DNA from 2 places in the Duganella sp. CY15W genome. Region 2 is predicted to be linked to the other one. Evidence: predicted binding sites of a transcription regulator. Region 2 holds the regulator's gene; the other holds the start of a gene.
What was found. Region 2 encodes LexA, which represses DNA repair genes until DNA is damaged. Its sites were predicted from a motif close to ACTGTATNNNNATACAGT; they were not measured.

Region 1: recA (recombinase RecA) is a predicted target of LexA. The motif match lies at 7,421-7,438, and genes of this name have one in related genera.

What each region holds. Positions count from the first base shown of each region.
Region 1 covers NZ_WWCQ01000003.1:265,146-273,910, forward strand. Annotated here, with positions in the region: gene GTP58_RS16170 (alpha/beta fold hydrolase) at 1-696, opposite strand, end outside; gene GTP58_RS16175 (S9 family peptidase) at 693-2,708, opposite strand; gene GTP58_RS16180 (sodium:solute symporter family protein) at 2,783-4,837, opposite strand; gene GTP58_RS16185 (DUF4212 domain-containing protein) at 4,834-5,112, opposite strand; gene GTP58_RS16190 (sensor histidine kinase) at 5,105-6,625, opposite strand; gene GTP58_RS16195 (response regulator transcription factor) at 6,622-7,332, opposite strand; gene recA (recombinase RecA) at 7,479-8,567, shown strand; gene recX (recombination regulator RecX) at 8,577-8,765, shown strand, end outside.
Region 2 covers NZ_WWCQ01000001.1:228,275-237,039, forward strand. Annotated here, with positions in the region: gene purF (amidophosphoribosyltransferase) at 1-227, shown strand, start outside; gene GTP58_RS01115 (cystathionine gamma-synthase family protein) at 230-1,474, shown strand; gene GTP58_RS01120 (hypothetical protein) at 1,477-1,926, shown strand; gene lexA (transcriptional repressor LexA) at 1,853-2,491, opposite strand; gene GTP58_RS01130 (DUF5695 domain-containing protein) at 2,594-3,313, opposite strand; gene rpsF (30S ribosomal protein S6) at 3,471-3,851, shown strand; gene priB (primosomal replication protein N) at 3,873-4,178, shown strand; gene rpsR (30S ribosomal protein S18) at 4,194-4,484, shown strand; gene rplI (50S ribosomal protein L9) at 4,512-4,964, shown strand; gene GTP58_RS01155 (replicative DNA helicase) at 5,087-6,472, shown strand; gene GTP58_RS01160 (DUF47 domain-containing protein) at 6,535-7,161, shown strand; gene GTP58_RS01165 (inorganic phosphate transporter) at 7,183-8,193, shown strand; gene GTP58_RS01170 (hypothetical protein) at 8,220-8,672, opposite strand; gene GTP58_RS01175 (hypothetical protein) at 8,669-8,765, opposite strand, start outside.

The DNA of each region.
Region 1 (8,765 bases), on a different contig from region 2:
GTCTTTTTCGCGGTAATAGATCAGCTGGTTGTTGTCGCGATAGGCCACTGTAATGCGCGGCGTGCCTTGGCGGTCCACCACCCAGCGCATGGTGTCGGCCGGATGGCCGTAGGTTTTGAACTTGCCGTTGACCGTGTTCAGGCGCAGCAGGCCAATCTGCTTCATCCAGTTGGTGGCGCCGTATTCGTACTGGGTGACCAGAATCTCGTCGCTATCAAGGTTGCCGACGCCGCTGTAGAGGAAGGTATTCCATGGCAGCAGCTTGCTCTCCAGCCGGGAAATGATGTCGTTCTGCGCGCTGTCGCGGCGTACCAGCTGGCGCAGGTTATTGCCGTCGCTGTCCACGGCCCACAGCCCCGGTCCCCAGCGCACGTCGCCCTGCGCCTGGCCGAGGTCGTCGACGTTGAAGGCCAGGCGGTGCTCGTTGACCCAGTGGTACTGGTGAATGTCGGCGTCGTCAAACGCCGCAACCACCCTGGTTTTGCGGCTTGCGACATCGACCACAGCCAGGCGCACGCGGCCGGTTTTACCGACCACCTTGACCGCCACCTGGCGGCCGTCCGGCGAGATGCGCGGATCGCTGAAGTTGGCGTTTTCAAAGAAGCTGGCGGCAGGAATGCTGGCCGGGGTGGTATGCGCAGCGGCCGGCAGTGTCGCCAGCGCGCTCAGTACAGCAACAACAGGAAGCAATTTCATTGTGGAGTTCCGATATTTTTATCCAGGAATTTCTCGACCCGGCCCCAGAAGTCGATACGGTTTTTCGGCAGTTTCCAGCCATGGCCCTCCTCGTCGTATTCGATCCATTCGACGTTGGGGTTGGTCTGTTTGACGGCCTTGTAGAACTTGGTGCCGTGCGGCAGCGGCACGCGCATGTCGGCAGTGCCGTAGGCCATCAGCAGCGGCTGTTTGATGCGTGATGCCTGCTCCAGCGGCGAGGTGGCTTTGAGCTGGGCGGCGTCCTTGACCTGGTCACCGATCATTTGCGGCATGCCGTACTGTTTCCAGTCTTCCGACATGTCAGAGGTGTAGAACCAGCTGCCGTCATACATCAGGTTGATGTCGGTGACGCCGGCCCATTCGACGCCGCATTTGTAGAGGTCGGGGTCGTTGATCAGGCCCATCAGCGTGGCGTAGCCGCCGTAGCTGGCGCCGGCAATGCAGATGCGCTTGCTGTCAGCATAGCCTTTGTCGATCGCCCAGCGCGTGGCGTCGGCCACGTCATCCTGCATCTTGAGGCCCCATTGCTTCCAGCCGGCGCGGAACAGACGGCTGCCGTAGCCGGTGCTGCCGCGGAATTCCGGTTCCAGCACGGCGTAGCCGCGCGAGGCCAGGAATTGCGCGTCCGGGTCCCAGTTCCAGCTGCCGCCGCGCACCCATGGGCCGCCATGCACCAGCACCACCATCGGCAGCTGCTTGCCCGGGCCTTGCGGCAAGGTCAGCCAGGCGGGAATGGTCAGGCCATCGCGCGATTTGTAGCGCACCAGTTCCTTGTGCGCCATCTGGTTCGGGTTGATGCCGGGATGGGATTCGCCGACCATGGTCAGCTTCTGCGTCTCGCTGTTGTAGAGCATGATGCGCTTGGGCCAGATGTCGGCAAACGCGGTCACCATGATCCACGGCGATTCCGGATGGGTCGGCAGCGTCAGCAGGTTGATGGTGTTGGGCAGCATGGCGTCGATCTTGGCCTGCATGGCCTTCATGTCCGGGTCCAGCCAGGTGGTGCCCATGGCGTCGGTCAGGTGCTGCACGCCCAGCAGCTTGTCCTTGCCCATGATGAGCTGGCCATGGAAGTCGTAGCCGTCCAGCTTGACCAGCGGCTTGCTCGACAGCTTGGCGGTATTGAGGTCATAGGTGAACACGGCTGTCGTATCGCCCTTGGGTTCGCGGCTGAGTACGTACAACGTGCCGTCCGGGCCGAACGCCAGGGGACGGAAGGTGCCGCCGCTGCCGGTAAAGCGGTCGAAGTCGGTCAGCTTGCGCCATTCATTGGTGGCGGGATCGCGGTAGTAGACGCTGCTGCTGCCTTTGTCTGCTGTGATGGTCAGGCGTGGCTCGCCTTTGTGGTCGAGCAGCCAGTAGTGGCTGGCGCCGGGGCGTTTGACCGAGACCGAGGTACGCCCCGTCACGGTATTCAGGCGCAGCAGGTCAACGTGGTTCAGCTCGCCGGGACCGCTGATGTCGCGGTCCTGCACATAAATGAAATCCGAATCCTGGGCGCCATCCTGGCCCAGCAGATAGGTGTGCCACGGCAGCAGCTCGCGCGAGCCCAGCGTTGAGCCGCTGGTGACGAAGGCTTTGCCATTGCGCATGGCCAGCTGGCGGAAACCGGTGCCGTCGCGGTTGATCGCGTACAGGCCGGGCGCGTAACGCATATCGCCTGGCGCCAGGTCCTTGTCGGTGGCGGTGAACACCAGGCGCTGGTCGTTGACCCAGGCATAGCGGCCGATATCGGCATCGGAGAAGTTGCCGACCACCTTGACGGCGTTGGTGCCCAGCTCCACCACGCCCAGCATGTCGCGCTTGCTCTTGTTGCCCAACCGCACAGCCAGGTATTTGCCGCTGGGGGACAGCACGGCGTCGCTGAACTCAGGATTGTTGAAGAAGTCGCCGATGGCTGGCAGCGGTTTGCTGCTGTCTGCGGCCAGCACCGGGGCGCCAATGAAGGCGCCGGCCAATGCCATGGCGCGCAGGAGGGAAGAGAAGCGCATATGCCTGGTTGCGAAATTGGTAATTAGTGCACAATAGCATCAAGTTATCAAATCCGCCACAGCGTAAATGTATATTATTGTTCCGGTGCGCGGATGTAGTCGACCAGCGCGGCGCTCTGCCGCCCCGGCGCCGGCGTCAGCAGACTGACCGCCACGATGGTCAGCAAGCCCGCCGGTACGCCAAAAATGCCGGCCGAGATAGGGGCGATGTGGAACCACAGGCTGGCCATGCTGCCGCCCAGGATCGGATTGGTATGCAGCATGTAGTAGATACATACTAAAAAACCCACGGTCATGCCGGCGATCGCGCCCTGGTGGTTGGCGCGCTTCCAGAACACGCCCAGCACCAGCGCCGGGAACAGCGTCGAGCCGGCCAGCGAGAACGCGGCGCCCACCAGCGACAGGATGTCGCCTGGCTTGGTCGAGGCGGCATAGGCGGCAATGAAGGCCACGGCCAGCAACAGCAGCTTGGAGATGGTCACGCGTTTCTGGGTCGAGGCGCTGCGGTCCACCAGCTTGTAGTAGACGTCGTGCGACAGCGCGTTGGAGATCGCCAGCAGCAGGCCGTCCGCCGTTGACAGCGCCGCCGCCAGGCCGCCAGCGGCCACCAGCCCGGAAATCACATACGGCAGGCCGGCGATTTCCGGCGTGGCCAGCACCAGCACGTCGGCATCGATGGTGATTTCCGCCAGTTGCACCACGCCGTCGTGGTTGACGTCGCTGATGCTGAACAGCGGATTGAGCTTGTCGACGTTGGCCCAGTACGACACCCAGTTGGGCAGGTGGGCGTAGTCGGTGCCCACCAGCGAGCTGTAGATATCGTATTTGACCAGCACTGCCAGCGCCGGAATGGTCAGGTAAATCAGCAGGATGAAGAACAGCGTCCAGAATACCGATACGCGCGTTTCGTGCACGGACGGCGTGGTGTAGGAGCGCATCAGGATGTGCGGCAGCGCGGCCGTGCCCAGCATCAGGCAAAACACCAGCGCCAGGAAGTTGTTGCGCTTGATGTCCGAGGTTTCCTTGTCACCCGGGTAGGGCGTGGCGTGCGGCGTGATCGGTTCGGCGTGCTGCAGATTCTGTTCGCGCGCTTCGGTCCACAGGCGTTCCGCCTCATCGGCGTTTTTGGGATAGGCCACCAGCTCGCGCTCGGCATTGCGGATCTCCAGCAGCGAGGCATTGCGGGCCTTGATCTGGTCGAGCTTGCGCTGCGCCTCGATGCGGCCGGTCTCCCATGACGTCGGCAAGCTGCGCAGCCGCGCATCGTAATCCGCCGCGCGCTGGCGGTAGATGGCGCGCACTTCGGCTTCCTTGGGGTCTTGCTGCAGCACGTGCTCGCGCGCGCTGAGCTTGGGCAGCAGCTTGCCATAGGCGACCTGCGGAATCGGATTGTCGCTGTGCTTGGCCGACAGCCAGATGGCGGGTATCAGGAAGGCCACCAGGATGATGATGTACTGCGCCACCTGGGTCCAGGTGATGGCGCGCATGCCGCCCAGGAAGGAACACACGAGAATACTGGCCAGGCCGAGGAAGATGCCGACCGAGAAATCGACGCCGGTGAAGCGCGAGGCGATCAGGCCCACCGCATAAATCTGCGCCACCACATAGGTAAAGGAGACGATGATGGTGGCGATGACGGCAAGGATACGCACGCCGCGGCCGCCATGCTCGGCCTGGTCGGCGCCGCCGTAGCGTTCGGCCAGGAAGTCGGGAATCGTGTACTGGGCGAACTTGCGCAGGTAGGGCGCGATGAGCAGCTGCACCAGACAGTAGCCGCCGGTCCAGCCCATGACATAGGCCAGGCCGTCGAAGCCGTGCAGGTACAGGCCGCCGGCCAGGCTGATGAAGCTGGCGGCCGAGATCCAGTCGGCCGCCGTGGCCATGCCGTTGAACATGGCCGGCACGCGCCGTCCCGCCACGTAGTATTCCAGCACATTCGAGGTGCGGCTGATGACGCCGATCAGCGCATACAGCACGATGGTGGCAAACATGAACAGATAGCCGATCCACACGCGCGGCATGCCTTCCTGCTCCAGCGCCGCCAGCGCGATCAGGAAGCAGCCAAAGCCGGCGGCAAACAGGCTGTAGTAGTAGCGCAGGCGCTGGAAGAAAGTGCGTTGCTGCTTCAAGCGCGCGTCTCCTGTGCACGGGCGGCCTGGTCCAGCTTGCGCATGCGCCAGGCGTAGAAACCCAGGATGCCGAGATACACCAGTGAAGCGCCTTGCGCCGCCAGGTAGAACGACAACGGCCAGCCGAACACGCTGAGCCCGGCCAGTTCGCGCGCGAAGAACGCGGCGCAAAAGCCGGTGAGCATCCACAGCAGGAGCAGCAGGCCGGTCAGGCGGCGGGTGCGTTGCCAGTGTTGTGCGCGTGTCAGCCGCGCGGGCGGGGTGGGTTTATCCATAGTACGGCGATTCTTCGTCTTCTTGCGTGGCGGCTGGCGGCAACGGGAATGTCAAACGGAACAGGGCGCCCGGCAGCCGGGGCTGGGTGGCGCGCGGATTGCTGAAAATATCGACTTCGGCGCCGTGCTGCTGGGCGATCTCGCGCACGATGGCAAGGCCCAGGCCGCTGCCTTCCGCAGTATTGCCGAGGATGCGGTAGAAACGTTCGAACACGCGCCCGCGCTCGGCCGGCGCGATGCCGGGGCCGGTATCCTCGACCTCCAGGTAGCCGTGTTCCCGTTCGTCGCTGCGCACGCGCACGGTAACGCTGCCGCCGGACGGCGTGTAGCGCAGCGCATTGTCGATGAGATTGGACAGCAGCTCGCGCAGCATGGTCGGGTTGCCGGTGATGGTCAGCGGCTGCGGCGGCGCCTCAAAGCCCAGGTCGATCTGGTGCGCGAACGAGGCCTGCACCCAGTCCTGCACCACGGTGCGCGCCAGATCGCCCAGGTCCAGCGCCACCATGGCGCTGCCGGCCGGCTGCTGGTTTTCTGCGCGCGCCAGGGCCAGCAGCTGGTTGACCAGGCGCGTGGCCGCTTCCGAACTCTTGGCCAGCTGTTCCAGCGAGCGGTGGATTTCCTGCTTGTCGGTCTGGCGCAGCGCCAGCTCGGACTGCATCCGCATGCCGGCCAGCGGCGTACGCATCTGGTGGGCGGCGTCGGCAATGAAGCGTTTCTGCATGTCGATGGTCAGCGACAGCCGCGACAGCATCTCGTTGAGCGAGCGCACCAGCGGCGTGATTTCCTCCGGCACCTGGCGCGGCGCGATGGGACTCAGGTCTTCCGGACTGCGCGCGCGGATGCGCTCCTGCAGCTGGGCCAGCGGCGACAGGCCGCGCGCCAGCGCAAACCACACCAGTGCCAGCACCACCGGCAACACGATGAACTGCGGCAGGATCACGCCCTTGATGATGGCGTTGGCCAGTTGCGCGCGCTTCTCCAGCGTTTCCGCCACCTGCACCAGCGCCAGCGGTGGTGTGCCGCCATCGCTGCGTTCCAGCTGGACGTAGGCAAACGCGATGCGGACCGGCGTGCCGTGCATGCTGTCGTTGCGGAAGCGCACGCCGCCGGAGCTGGTCTTGTCTTCGTCATCCAGCACCGGTTGCGGCAGGTCGCGGTCGCCGTCGATATGGTCGCCGCGCGGCCCCTGGATCTGGAAGTAGACGTTGTCGATGTCGTCGGCGCGCAGGATGTCGCGCGCGGAACCGGACAGGCTCTTGATGACCTTGCCGTCCACCGAACGCACCTGCTGCGTCAGCACGGTGACGCTGTCTTCCAGCGCATGGTCGAACGGCTGGTTGGCGATAGACTTGGCCACCAGGTAGGTGATGGCGATACTCATGGGCCACAGCAGCAGCAGCGGCGCCAGCATCCAGTCGAGGATTTCGCCGAACAGGGAGTGTTGTATGTCTTCGTCCGCCTCAGGGGGCGGCGGCTGGTACTCCGGTTCGGCGGCTTCCTGCGACGGGTTCACTTGTGGCTGTCCCCGGCTTCCGCGCTGGCGCGCGCGGCTTCGTTGAATTTCTCCAGGCAGTAGCCGAGGCCGCGCACGGTGGCGATGCGGATGCCGCCCACTTCGATCTTCTTGCGCAGGCGGTGCACATACACTTCGATGGCGTTGTTGCTGACTTCCTCGCCCCATTCGCACAGGTGGTCGACCAGCTGTTCCTTCGACACCAGGCGGCCGGTGCGCGCCAGCAGGATTTCCAGCAGGCCCAGTTCGCGCGCCGACAGGTCCAGCATCTGCTCGTTGATGTAGGCGCTGCGGCCGACCTGGTCATAATTCAGCGGGCCATGCTTGATGACGGTGGCGCCGCCGCCGGCGCCGCGGCGGGTCAGCGCGCGCACGCGTGCCTCCAGTTCCGACAGCGCAAACGGTTTGGCCATATAATCATCGGCGCCGAGGTCGAGGCCGTTGACGCGCTGTTCGATGGAATCGGCGGCGGTCAGAATCAGCACTGGCAATAGCGAGCCGCGCGAGCGCAGGCGGCGCAGCACTTCCAGGCCGGACAGCTTGGGCAGGCCCAGGTCCAGGATCAGCAAATCGAATTCCTGGGTCGACAGCGCGGTGTCGGCCTCCTGGCCGTTTCTGACGCAGTCGATGGCGTAACCGGACTGGCGCAGGGATCTGGTCAGCCCGTCGGCCAGCACACTATCGTCTTCGGCAAGTAAAATACGCATTGAAAAACACTCCAGCTGCACAAGACCCTATTTTGGCGAGTTTTTGTGCAATCTCAAAGAAATACCAAAAATCCCGCTTGCATTAAGCACTGTTTTTTTATACAGTGCTACCTGTATTGAACAACCCCACTGGCTGAAAGCACATTATGGACGAGAAAAAAGGCGTAGTACCTGCATCTGAAAAAGCCAAGGCGCTGGCAGCGGCGCTGGCCCAGATCGAGAAGCAGTTCGGCAAAGGCTCCGTCATGCGTATGGATGCCAGTGCTCCTATCGAAGAAGTGCAAGTGGTCTCGACCGGCTCGCTGGGCCTGGACGTGGCGCTGGGCGTCGGCGGCCTGCCGCGCGGCCGTGTGGTGGAAATCTACGGCCCGGAATCGTCGGGTAAAACCACGCTGACCCTGCAAACCATCGCCGAGATGCAGAAACTGGGCGGCACCTGCGCCTTCATCGACGCTGAACACGCGCTGGACGTGGGCTATGCACAGAAGCTGGGCGTGAACCTGCACGAGCTGCTGATCTCGCAGCCGGACACGGGTGAACAGGCGCTGGAAATCTGCGATGCGCTGGTACGTTCGGGCTCGGTTGACCTGGTGGTGGTCGACTCGGTGGCGGCGCTGACCCCACGCGCCGAGATTGAAGGCGACATGGGCGATTCGCTGCCAGGCCTGCAAGCGCGTCTGATGTCGCAAGCGCTGCGCAAGCTGACCGGTTCGATCAACCGCACCAACACGCTGGTCATCTTCATCAACCAGATCCGTATGAAGATCGGTGTGATGTTCGGCTCGCCAGAAACCACCACCGGCGGTAACGCGCTGAAGTTCTACGCCTCCGTGCGTCTGGACATCCGCCGCACCGGCTCGATCAAATCGGGAGACGAGGTGATCGGTAACGAAACCAAGGTCAAGGTCGTCAAGAACAAGATTGCGCCACCGTTCAAGGAAGCGCACTTCGACATCCTGTACGGCGCCGGCACCTCGCGTGAAGGCGAAATCCTGGACCTGGGCGTGGAAGCCAAGATCGTTGAGAAGTCGGGCTCGTGGTACAGCTATAACGGCGAGCGCGTCGGCCAGGGCAAGGACAACGCCCGCGCCTTCCTGCAAGAGCGTCCGGAACTGGCATGGGAAATTGAAAACAAGGTGCGTGAGTCGCTGGGCGTACGCGCGCTGCCACCACTGGCCACCGACAACACCGTGGTCAAGCTGAAGCCGGCCAAGCCTGAAGCCGACGCTGCTTAATATCGCATCATGGCTGCGCCACAACTGAGCTTGAAAGCGCGTGCGCTGCGCTTTCTTTCCCTGCGTGAGCACAGCCGGCTGGAACTGGCCCGCAAGCTGGCCCGCCACGCCGAGGAGGGCGACGATGTCGAAGCCCTTCTCGATTTCTTGGAAAAGAATAACTGGCTGTCGCAGGAACGCTTTTCCGAATCGCTGATC
Region 2 (8,765 bases):
TGGTGTACCAGGATCTTGACGCACTCAAGCGCGCCATCTCGGACGTTAATCCGGCGCTGACCAATTTCGAGGCCTCGTGCTTTGACGGTGTGTACGTGACCGGCGACGTGACGCGCGAGTATCTGGATAAACTGGAATACGAACGCCACCATCCGAGCAAGGCCGCCGCACCGGAAGATGCTGGCCGTTCGCAGCTGAACCTGAACCTGGCGGCGACCGAAGCGTAACCATGGGCGACAAGAAGAACTACGGTTTCACCACCACCATTCTGCACGGCGACCGTCAGAAGGGCATCGAGCACGGTTCGCTGCACAAGCCTATCCACACCTCGGTGGCCTTTGGCTACGCCGATGCGCGCCAGCTGGCGTCGGTGTTCCAGGGCAAAGAGCCGGGCTTCCGTTATGGCCGCCAAGGCAACCCGACCATCTCGGCGCTGGAAGAGAAGGTCAACAAGATGGAGCAGGGCGTCGGTACGATCTGTTTCGCCACTGGCATGGGCGCGATCGGCGCCGTGGTGCAGGCGCTGCTGCGCACGGGCGATCACGTGGTGTCGTCGTCCTTCTTGTTCGGTAACACCAACAGCCTGTGGCAGACCGCCATGAGCCAGGGCATCAGCGTGTCCTTCGTAGACGCGACCGAGATGGCCAATGTGGAAGCGGCCATCACCGAGAACACCCGCGTGGTGTTCGTGGAAACCATCGCCAACCCGCGCACGCAAGTGGCGGACCTCAAGCGCATCGGCGAACTGTGCAAGGCGCGCGGGATTCTGTACGTGGTGGACAACACCATGACCACGCCTTACCTGTTCCAGCCGAAGTCGGTGCATGCGGGCCTGGTGGTCAACGCGCTGACCAAATCGATCGGCGGCCACGGCAATGCGCTGGGCGGCAGCCTGACCGATACCGGCGCCTACGACTGGACCCGCTTCCCGAACATCTACGAGAACTACAAGAAAGCCGCACCGCTGCAGTGGGGCCTGGCGCAGATCCGCGCCAAGGCACTGCGTGACTTCGGTTCCTCGCTGGCGCCGGACGCCGCGCACCATATCGCAGTCGGCGCCGAAACGCTGGCCTTGCGCATGCAGCGCACCACCACCAACGCGCTGGCGCTGGCGGAAATGCTGGAAAAGGATGAGCGCGTCGCCGCAGTCTACTATCCGGGCCTGAAGTCGCACCCGCAGCACGGCATCAGTGCCGAGCTGTTCCGCGCGCACGGTTCGCTGCTGAGCTTTGAGCTCAAGGATGGCCTGGACTGCTTCGACTTCCTGAACCGCCTGAAGCTGGCGATTCCGGCATCGAACCTGGGCGACAACCGCACGCTGATTATCCCGGTGGCGCACACCATCTTCTACGAGATGGGCGCCGAGCGCCGCGCCTCGATGGGGATTGCGGAATCGCTGATCCGCGTCTCGGTCGGCATCGAGGATACCGACGATCTGCTGGACGACTTCTGCACGGCACTGGAAGGCTGCTGACGATGAGGGCGCTGATCGCAACCGGCCTGATCGTGGCAGCTGCCACGGCCCGGGCGGGCGATCACCGCGCTGACATTGACTACTACATGCATCACTACGACGGCGCCGACATCGCGCTGTCGCGCTTTCAGTGCGGCGAGCCGGGCGCCATGCTCACGCGCGCCGACCGCAGCGCCTGGCTAATCTGCTATGGCCGCTTTGCCGCCAACTACCAGGCCGCGCTGCCGGTAGGACGCAACATTCCCGCCGAGGTGGCCGACGCCATGAACGAAGCCGAATTGGCGGCTGCGCAGCAATTGATGAACCAGGTATTTGTGCAGATCGCACAAGAGGCACGCCAGCAAGCCGATCTGGTCTTGCTGGCGCAGGGGGAGTGGCTTAGTGCCAGGTCCGCATCAGGCCTACTGCCAGACCTTCCAGTGCAAACTCATCGGCTTCCGGATCGACCGTAATCACGTTGAAGTCCGGGTTTTCCGGCAGCAGTTCGATGGTCGAACCGGTCTTGCGGTAACGCTTGACGGTCACTTCGCTGCCAATGCGGGCCACGACGATCTGGCCATTCTTGGCGCTATCCACTTTTTTCACGGCCAGCAGATCGCCGTCCATGATGCCGGCGTCGCGCATCGACTCGCCGCGCACTTTCAGCAGGTAGTCCGGGCGCGCCGCAAACATGGCGGGATCGACGCTGTAGCTGGTTTCCAGGTTTTCCTGCGCCAGGATAGGCGAGCCGGCGGCCACGCGGCCGATCAGCGGCAGCGACATCATGAGCGCAGCAGGCACTTTTGAGGATGGCGTTTCAGCGTGTACACCCAGCAGGCGGATGCCGCGCGATGTACCGGCGGCGATTTCGATGGCGCCCTTGCGGGCCAGCGCCTGCAGATGTTCCTCGGCGGCGTTGGCGGATTTAAAGCCCAGTTCGTTGGCGATTTCGGCGCGGGTCGGCGGGAAGCCGGTGTTTTCAATCGCGTCCTTGATCAGATTCAGGATTTGTTCCTGGCGTGCGGTGAGCTTAAGCATGGAGTACGGTAGCCTGTTTATATAGACAGTCTGTATTTTTGTACAGTATGGCTGCTAATGCAAGGGAAATTCTTGCTTTCAGCGAAATAAAGTGAAAAAACTTCACTTCTGTACGAGGAAGCGGACCCCGATGGAGCGTTGGGCGCCGGGCGCCAGTGTGAAGCCGTCCGTGACCCAGGCGGAAAACTCCCGGTCGCTTGCGGTCAGCGGTGCCCAGTGGGTCAGCGGCGTCTTGGCGTCCGGCTCCAGGCGCAGCGCGGGCGGCTGCTGGTCCTGGCGCGTGACCAGCACCGAGCTGTTATCGCCGACGCGCGGGCGCACGGCCACCACGCTGCCGTCAAACACCATGGGCATGCCCGGTTCGGCCACCTCGACCGGCTGCTTGCCGCGGTTGGTCAGCGTGAAACGCAGCACCAGCGCGCCGCGCTCGTACAGCCAGCGGCGTTCGATCTTCAACGGCAACCCGGCGCCCATGGTGGGTGTGATGTCGGCCGCGGCCAGGGTGCGCGTGATGAGTGCCGGCTTGACCGGTTTGCGGGCGGCGTAGGACGACCAGCTTTGCCAGTCGCCGCCGGCCACGCGGGTTTTCAGCGACAGGTCGCCCAGGTGGCTGTAGCCGTCGGCTTGCCGTTCCTCCTCGCGCGGACCGGGCGTAAAATCGAAGCTGGGGTCGAGCACCGGCACCATGCGCGCCAGCGTTTGCGTGTCGGTGCGCAGCGCGAACAGCAACTGGGGCGTGCTGTAAGCCTTGGTCCTGATCGGCGCTGCGCCGGCCGGCAAGGCGAGGGCGGCCAGCAGGGGCAGGGCAAGCAGTAATTTCATGGCAATCCTGTTGTAAAGGCAATTGCGCCACTGTAGCAGCTGCCACGCCATGCTGGCGTTCCGCTGGAAAAGCTGATATAGTCGCGGGCTTACCTCTTCCCACACCTGTCTTGACGCCAGGGTGGGCTATATCATCAAGTCCTTAAGGGAGTTATACATGCGTCACTACGAAATCGTATTTATCGTCCACCCGGACCAGAGCGAGCAAGTGCCCGCCATGATCGAGCGTTACAAAACCACCGTAACGACCCGCGGCGGCAACGTTCACCGTGTTGAAGATTGGGGCCGCCGTCAAATGGCTTACTCGATCCAGAAACTGGCTAAAGCTCACTACATCTGCCTGAACATCGAAGCAGACAACGAGACCCTGGTTGAGCTGGAAACCGCATTCAAATTCAATGATGCCGTTCTGCGTCACCTGACCGTCAAGATGAAGAAAGCGGAAACCGCTCCTTCGCCGATGATGAAGTCGGTACAACGCGAAGATGCAGCGAAATCGCATCGCGCAGAAGCTGCCGCTGCTGCTCCAGCTGCTTAATTGTTCTGAGAAGGAACCGCGCTGAACCAGCTCCAGTTCATCGCCCTCATCGCCGAACGGGATGCAATCCGTTACACCCCGGCAGGCATGCCGATCGTGAATGCTGTACTCCAGCACCGGTCGCAGCAGATGGAGGCGGGCATCGCCCGATTGTCCGAGTTTGAAGTGTCCGCAGTTGCTGCGGGCGAGATTTCAGGCCGTTTCAGTCAGACGCCGCTGGGAGGCTTGTACCAGTTCTCCGGTTTCCTCAACAAGAAAAGCCGCAATAGCAAAAGCCTGGTGTTTCACATCATTGATTTTAGTGCTGTCCCTGACAGCTCAATTTAAATACAGGAGCCTAAAATGGCATTCGGTAAAAAGTTCGACAAAAACAAGCTCAAGCTGAAAGAAAAGCGTAAGCAACAAAACCCACTGTTCAAGCGTAAGAAGTTCTGCCGCTTCACCGCCGCTGGCGTAGAACAAGTGGACTACAAAGACGTAGACACCCTGAAAGACTTCATCCAGGAAAACGGCAAAATCATGCCAGCACGTCTGACCGGCACCAAAGCTCACTACCAGCGTCAAGTTGACACCGCGATCAAACGCGCACGTTACCTGGCCCTGCTGCCGTACACCGATCTGCACAACGCTTAATCGCGGCAGAGTAACTGGAGAAGAACTATGCAAATCATTCTGTTGGAAAAAGTTGTCAACCTGGGCAACCTGGGTGAAGTCGTTAAAGTTAAAGACGGCTACGCACGTAACTTCCTGATCCCGCAAAAAATGGCTCGCCGCGCTACCGCATCGGCCATCGCGGAATTCGAAGCCAAACGCGCTGAACTGGAAAAAGCTGCTGCTGCCAAGCTGGCTGTGGCTCAAGGCCAAGGCGAGAAACTGAACGGCATGACCGTGACCGTTTCGCAAAAAGCCGGCGTTGATGGCCGTCTGTTCGGTTCGGTAACCAACTTCGACATCGCTGAAGCCCTGTCGAAAGTCGGTTTCGCTGTTGAAAAATCGGCTGTTCGTCTGCCAACCGGTCCGCTGAAGACCACTGGCGAGTTCCCAGTAGCCGTTGCTCTGCACACCGACGTGGTGGTAGAAGTGACCGTTGCTGTTGTGGGCGAAGCTGCCTAAGATTCGACCGGGCGGCAACGCCTGTCGAATATGCAATACCATGAAAAAGCCGGGCTTTGCCCCGGCTTTTTTCTCGTCATAAATATGTAATCTGGCACAAGCAAGCAGGTATAATTCGCGCCATGAACGCCCCCTCCGATCCGCAAGTCGATTCGCTTCGCGTCCCGCCGCACTCTATTGAGGCAGAACAGTCCGTCATCGGCGGCCTGCTGCGCGATAACGCCGCGTTCGACCGCATTGCCGACATGATGCAGCCGGAAGACTTTTACCGCTACGATCACCGCATTATCTTTGAACAGATTGTGCGGATGATTAACGCGTCCAGGCCGGCCGACGTCATCACCGTCTACGAGAACCTGACCCAGCTGGGCAAGGCTGAAGACGTTGGTGGCCTGACCTACCTGAACGCCATGGCGCAAAACACGCCATCTGCCGCCAACATCCGCCGCTATGCCGAGATCGTGCGCGACCGCTCGGTCTTACGCCAGTTGATTACCGTGGCCGACGACATTTCCGGCCAGGCCTTCAGCCCGCAAGGCAAGGAAACCAAAGAGATCCTCGACGAAGCCGAATCGCGCATCTTTGCGATTGCCGAGCAGGGCTCGCGCGGCGCCGCTGGCTGGCTGGCGGTGCAGCCGCTGCTGACCCAGGTGGTCGAGCGTATCGATGAACTGTACTCGCGCGACAACCAGTCTGAAATTACCGGTGTACCAACCGGCTTTATCGACCTCGACCGCATGACCTCGGGCTTGCAGGGCGGCGACCTGGTGATTGTGGCCGGCCGTCCGTCCATGGGTAAAACCGCATTCTCGGTCAACATCGGCGAAAACGTCGCGATTGAAGCCGGTTTGCCGGTGGCGATCTTCTCGATGGAGATGGGCGGCGCCCAGCTGGCGATGCGTATGCTGGGTTCGGTTGGCCAGCTGGATCAGCACCGCCTGCGGACCGGCCGCCTCAACGACGAAGACTGGCCGCGCCTGACGCACGCGATCCAGAAGATGAACGACGCCCAGGTCTTCATCGATGAAACCCCGGCACTGAATCCGATCGAGATGCGCGCGCGTGCGCGCCGCCTGGCCCGCCAATGCGGCAAGCTGGGCCTGATCATTGTCGACTACCTGCAGCTGATGCAGGGTTCCAAGGCCGGTGACAACCGCGCCTCCGAGATCTCGGAGATCTCGCGTTCGCTGAAAGGCCTGGCCAAAGAGCTGGGCTGCCCGGTGATCGCGCTGTCGCAGCTGAACCGCTCGCTGGAACAACGTCCCAATAAACGTCCCGTCATGTCCGACTTGCGCGAATCCGGCGCTATCGAGCAGGATGCGGACGTCATCATCTTCCTGTACCGCGACGAGGTGTACAACGCCGACTCGCCGGACAAGGGCACCGCTGAAATCATTATCGGTAAACAGCGTAACGGTCCAATCGGCGCAGTGCGTCTGACCTGGATCGGCGCTTATACCAAGTTTGGCAATTACTCTGGTAGTTTGGGTGTTTACCAGGGCGACTAATCCTAACGCTGGCCGGCTACCAGCTGGCTAGCGATCTGCAGTAGTAATAAACGGAGAAAAATATGTTTGGACGTTTGATGCCCACCGAGGGCAAATTCTTTGACCTGTTCAATCAGCACGCTGAGCTGTGTGTCAAAGGCGCAAAAGAAATGGTGGGCCTGATGTCCAATTTCGATGACCTGGAAAACCGCGTACACGCGATTGAAAGCATCGAAAAGCAAGCCGACAAGATCACCTACCAGACCGTCGACCTGCTGCACAAAACCTTCATCACGCCGATCGACCGCGACGACATCCACAAGCTGATCACGCGCCAGGACGACATCCTCGACCTGCTGGAAGATGCTGCGCAAACCGTGTCGCTGTACGACCTGCACTCGGTGACCCCGGAAGCCAAGCGCCTGGCCGAACTGGTGCTGGCCTGCGCCGAGAAGGTCAAGGAAGCGGTCGCGCTGCTGCACAATATGGACAACTCGCGCCAGATCGTCGCCATCTGCGAAGAGATCGACCGCCTGGAATCGGACGCCGACCACGTGATGCGCGCTGCCATGTCCAAGCTGTTCCGCGATGAACCGGACGTGCGCAACCTGATCAAGATGAAGGCCATCTACGAAATCCTGGAAACCGTGACCGACCGTTGCGAAGATGTGGCCAACATCATCGAAGGCATCATCGTCGAAAACGCCTGATTACAAGAAGAATAATCCAACATGCATACCCTACAAATCAGTGTCTACGTCCTGGTGCTGCTGATCGGCCTGGCGTTGATATTTGACTTCATGAATGGCTTCCATGACGCCGCCAATGCGATCGCGACCGTGGTCTCGACCGGCGTGCTGAAACCGCAAACTGCGGTGGCCATGGCGGCGCTGTTCAACTTCGTGGCAATCTTTGTGGTCGGCCTGCACGTGGCCGGCACGGTGGGCAAGGGCACCATCGATCCTGGCATTGTCGACCAGTACGTGATCTTTGGCGCGCTGGTCGGCGCCATCGTGTGGAACCTGTTCACCTGGTACTACGGCATTCCCTCGTCGTCCTCGCACGCGCTGATCGGCGGCCTGGTCGGTGCAGCAGTGGCCAAGTCCGGCACCAGCGCACTGGTCGGCGGCGGCTTGTGGAAGACGGTCCAGTGGATCCTGATTTCGCCGCTGATGGGCTTTGTGTTCGGCTCCATCATCATGCTGATCGTGTCATGGATTTTCGTGCGCTCGACGCCGCGCCGCGTCGACAAATGGTTCCGCCGCCTGCAACTGGTATCGGCTGCTTCGTACAGCTTGGGCCACGGCGGCAATGACGCGCAAAAAACCATCGGCATCATCTGGATGCTGCTGATCGCGGTCGGCCAGGTGCCAGCTGGCGGCGCCGAGCCACCGCTGTGGGTGATCGTGTCGTGCTATGGCGCGATTTCGTTCGGCACGCTGTTTGGCGGCTGGCGCATCGTCAAGACCATGGGCCAGAAGATCACCAAGCTGAAACCGGTGGGTGGCTTCTGCGCCGAGAGCGGCGGCGCCATCACGCTGCTGATCGCCTCGCACTTCGGCGTACCGGTCTCGACCACGCACACCATCACCGGCGCGATCGTCGGTGTGGGCTCGGCGCAGAAAATGTCGGCAGTGCGCTGGGGCGTGGCTGGCAACATCGTCTGGGCCTGGGTCTTCACGATTCCAGCGTCCGCCTTCGTGGCGGCGATTGCCTGGTGGGTGGGACACCACATCATGTAAAGCAAAGGGAGCTTCGGCTCCCTTTTTTATTGCACTGGCTGCCGGGGGCGAATGCGCAATTCGTCGCCGACGCGTTGGATGTCCAGTTCGATATCTGGGCGCGTATAGGCGATTTCAGAAGGAATGGCGATCGCTTGCGCGTTGTCGCTTTGAACGAGACGGGTAGTGTGGCGGCGCATCTTCCATAAACTTGCGCTGTCATCTGGCATTGGGACGGCGTAATGAGATTGTGGCGGCAGGCTCAGTTGCGAATAGGCTCTCCGCATCAGCTCCTGTTGCTCTGTCTCGGGCATATCCGGCGGCATGACGACGATGGTTTTTTTGCCACCCTGGGCTTGAATAAGATACGTGTATTCACTCTCTGGCTTGTGCGGGAAAAAATGGTCGCGAATGGCCGGTAATGCAATACTTAGCACTACAGTGACAAGCAGGCCGGCAGCCAGCATGCCGAGAGCCTGCCCTAATATCTGCCAGCTCATAGTTTTCCTCCGCGTAGAAAATCGACACTAACCGCGCATAGCCAAAGTATAAGTCCAATCAAAATGGATGTCCGCACGCCATCTACTTGAGGA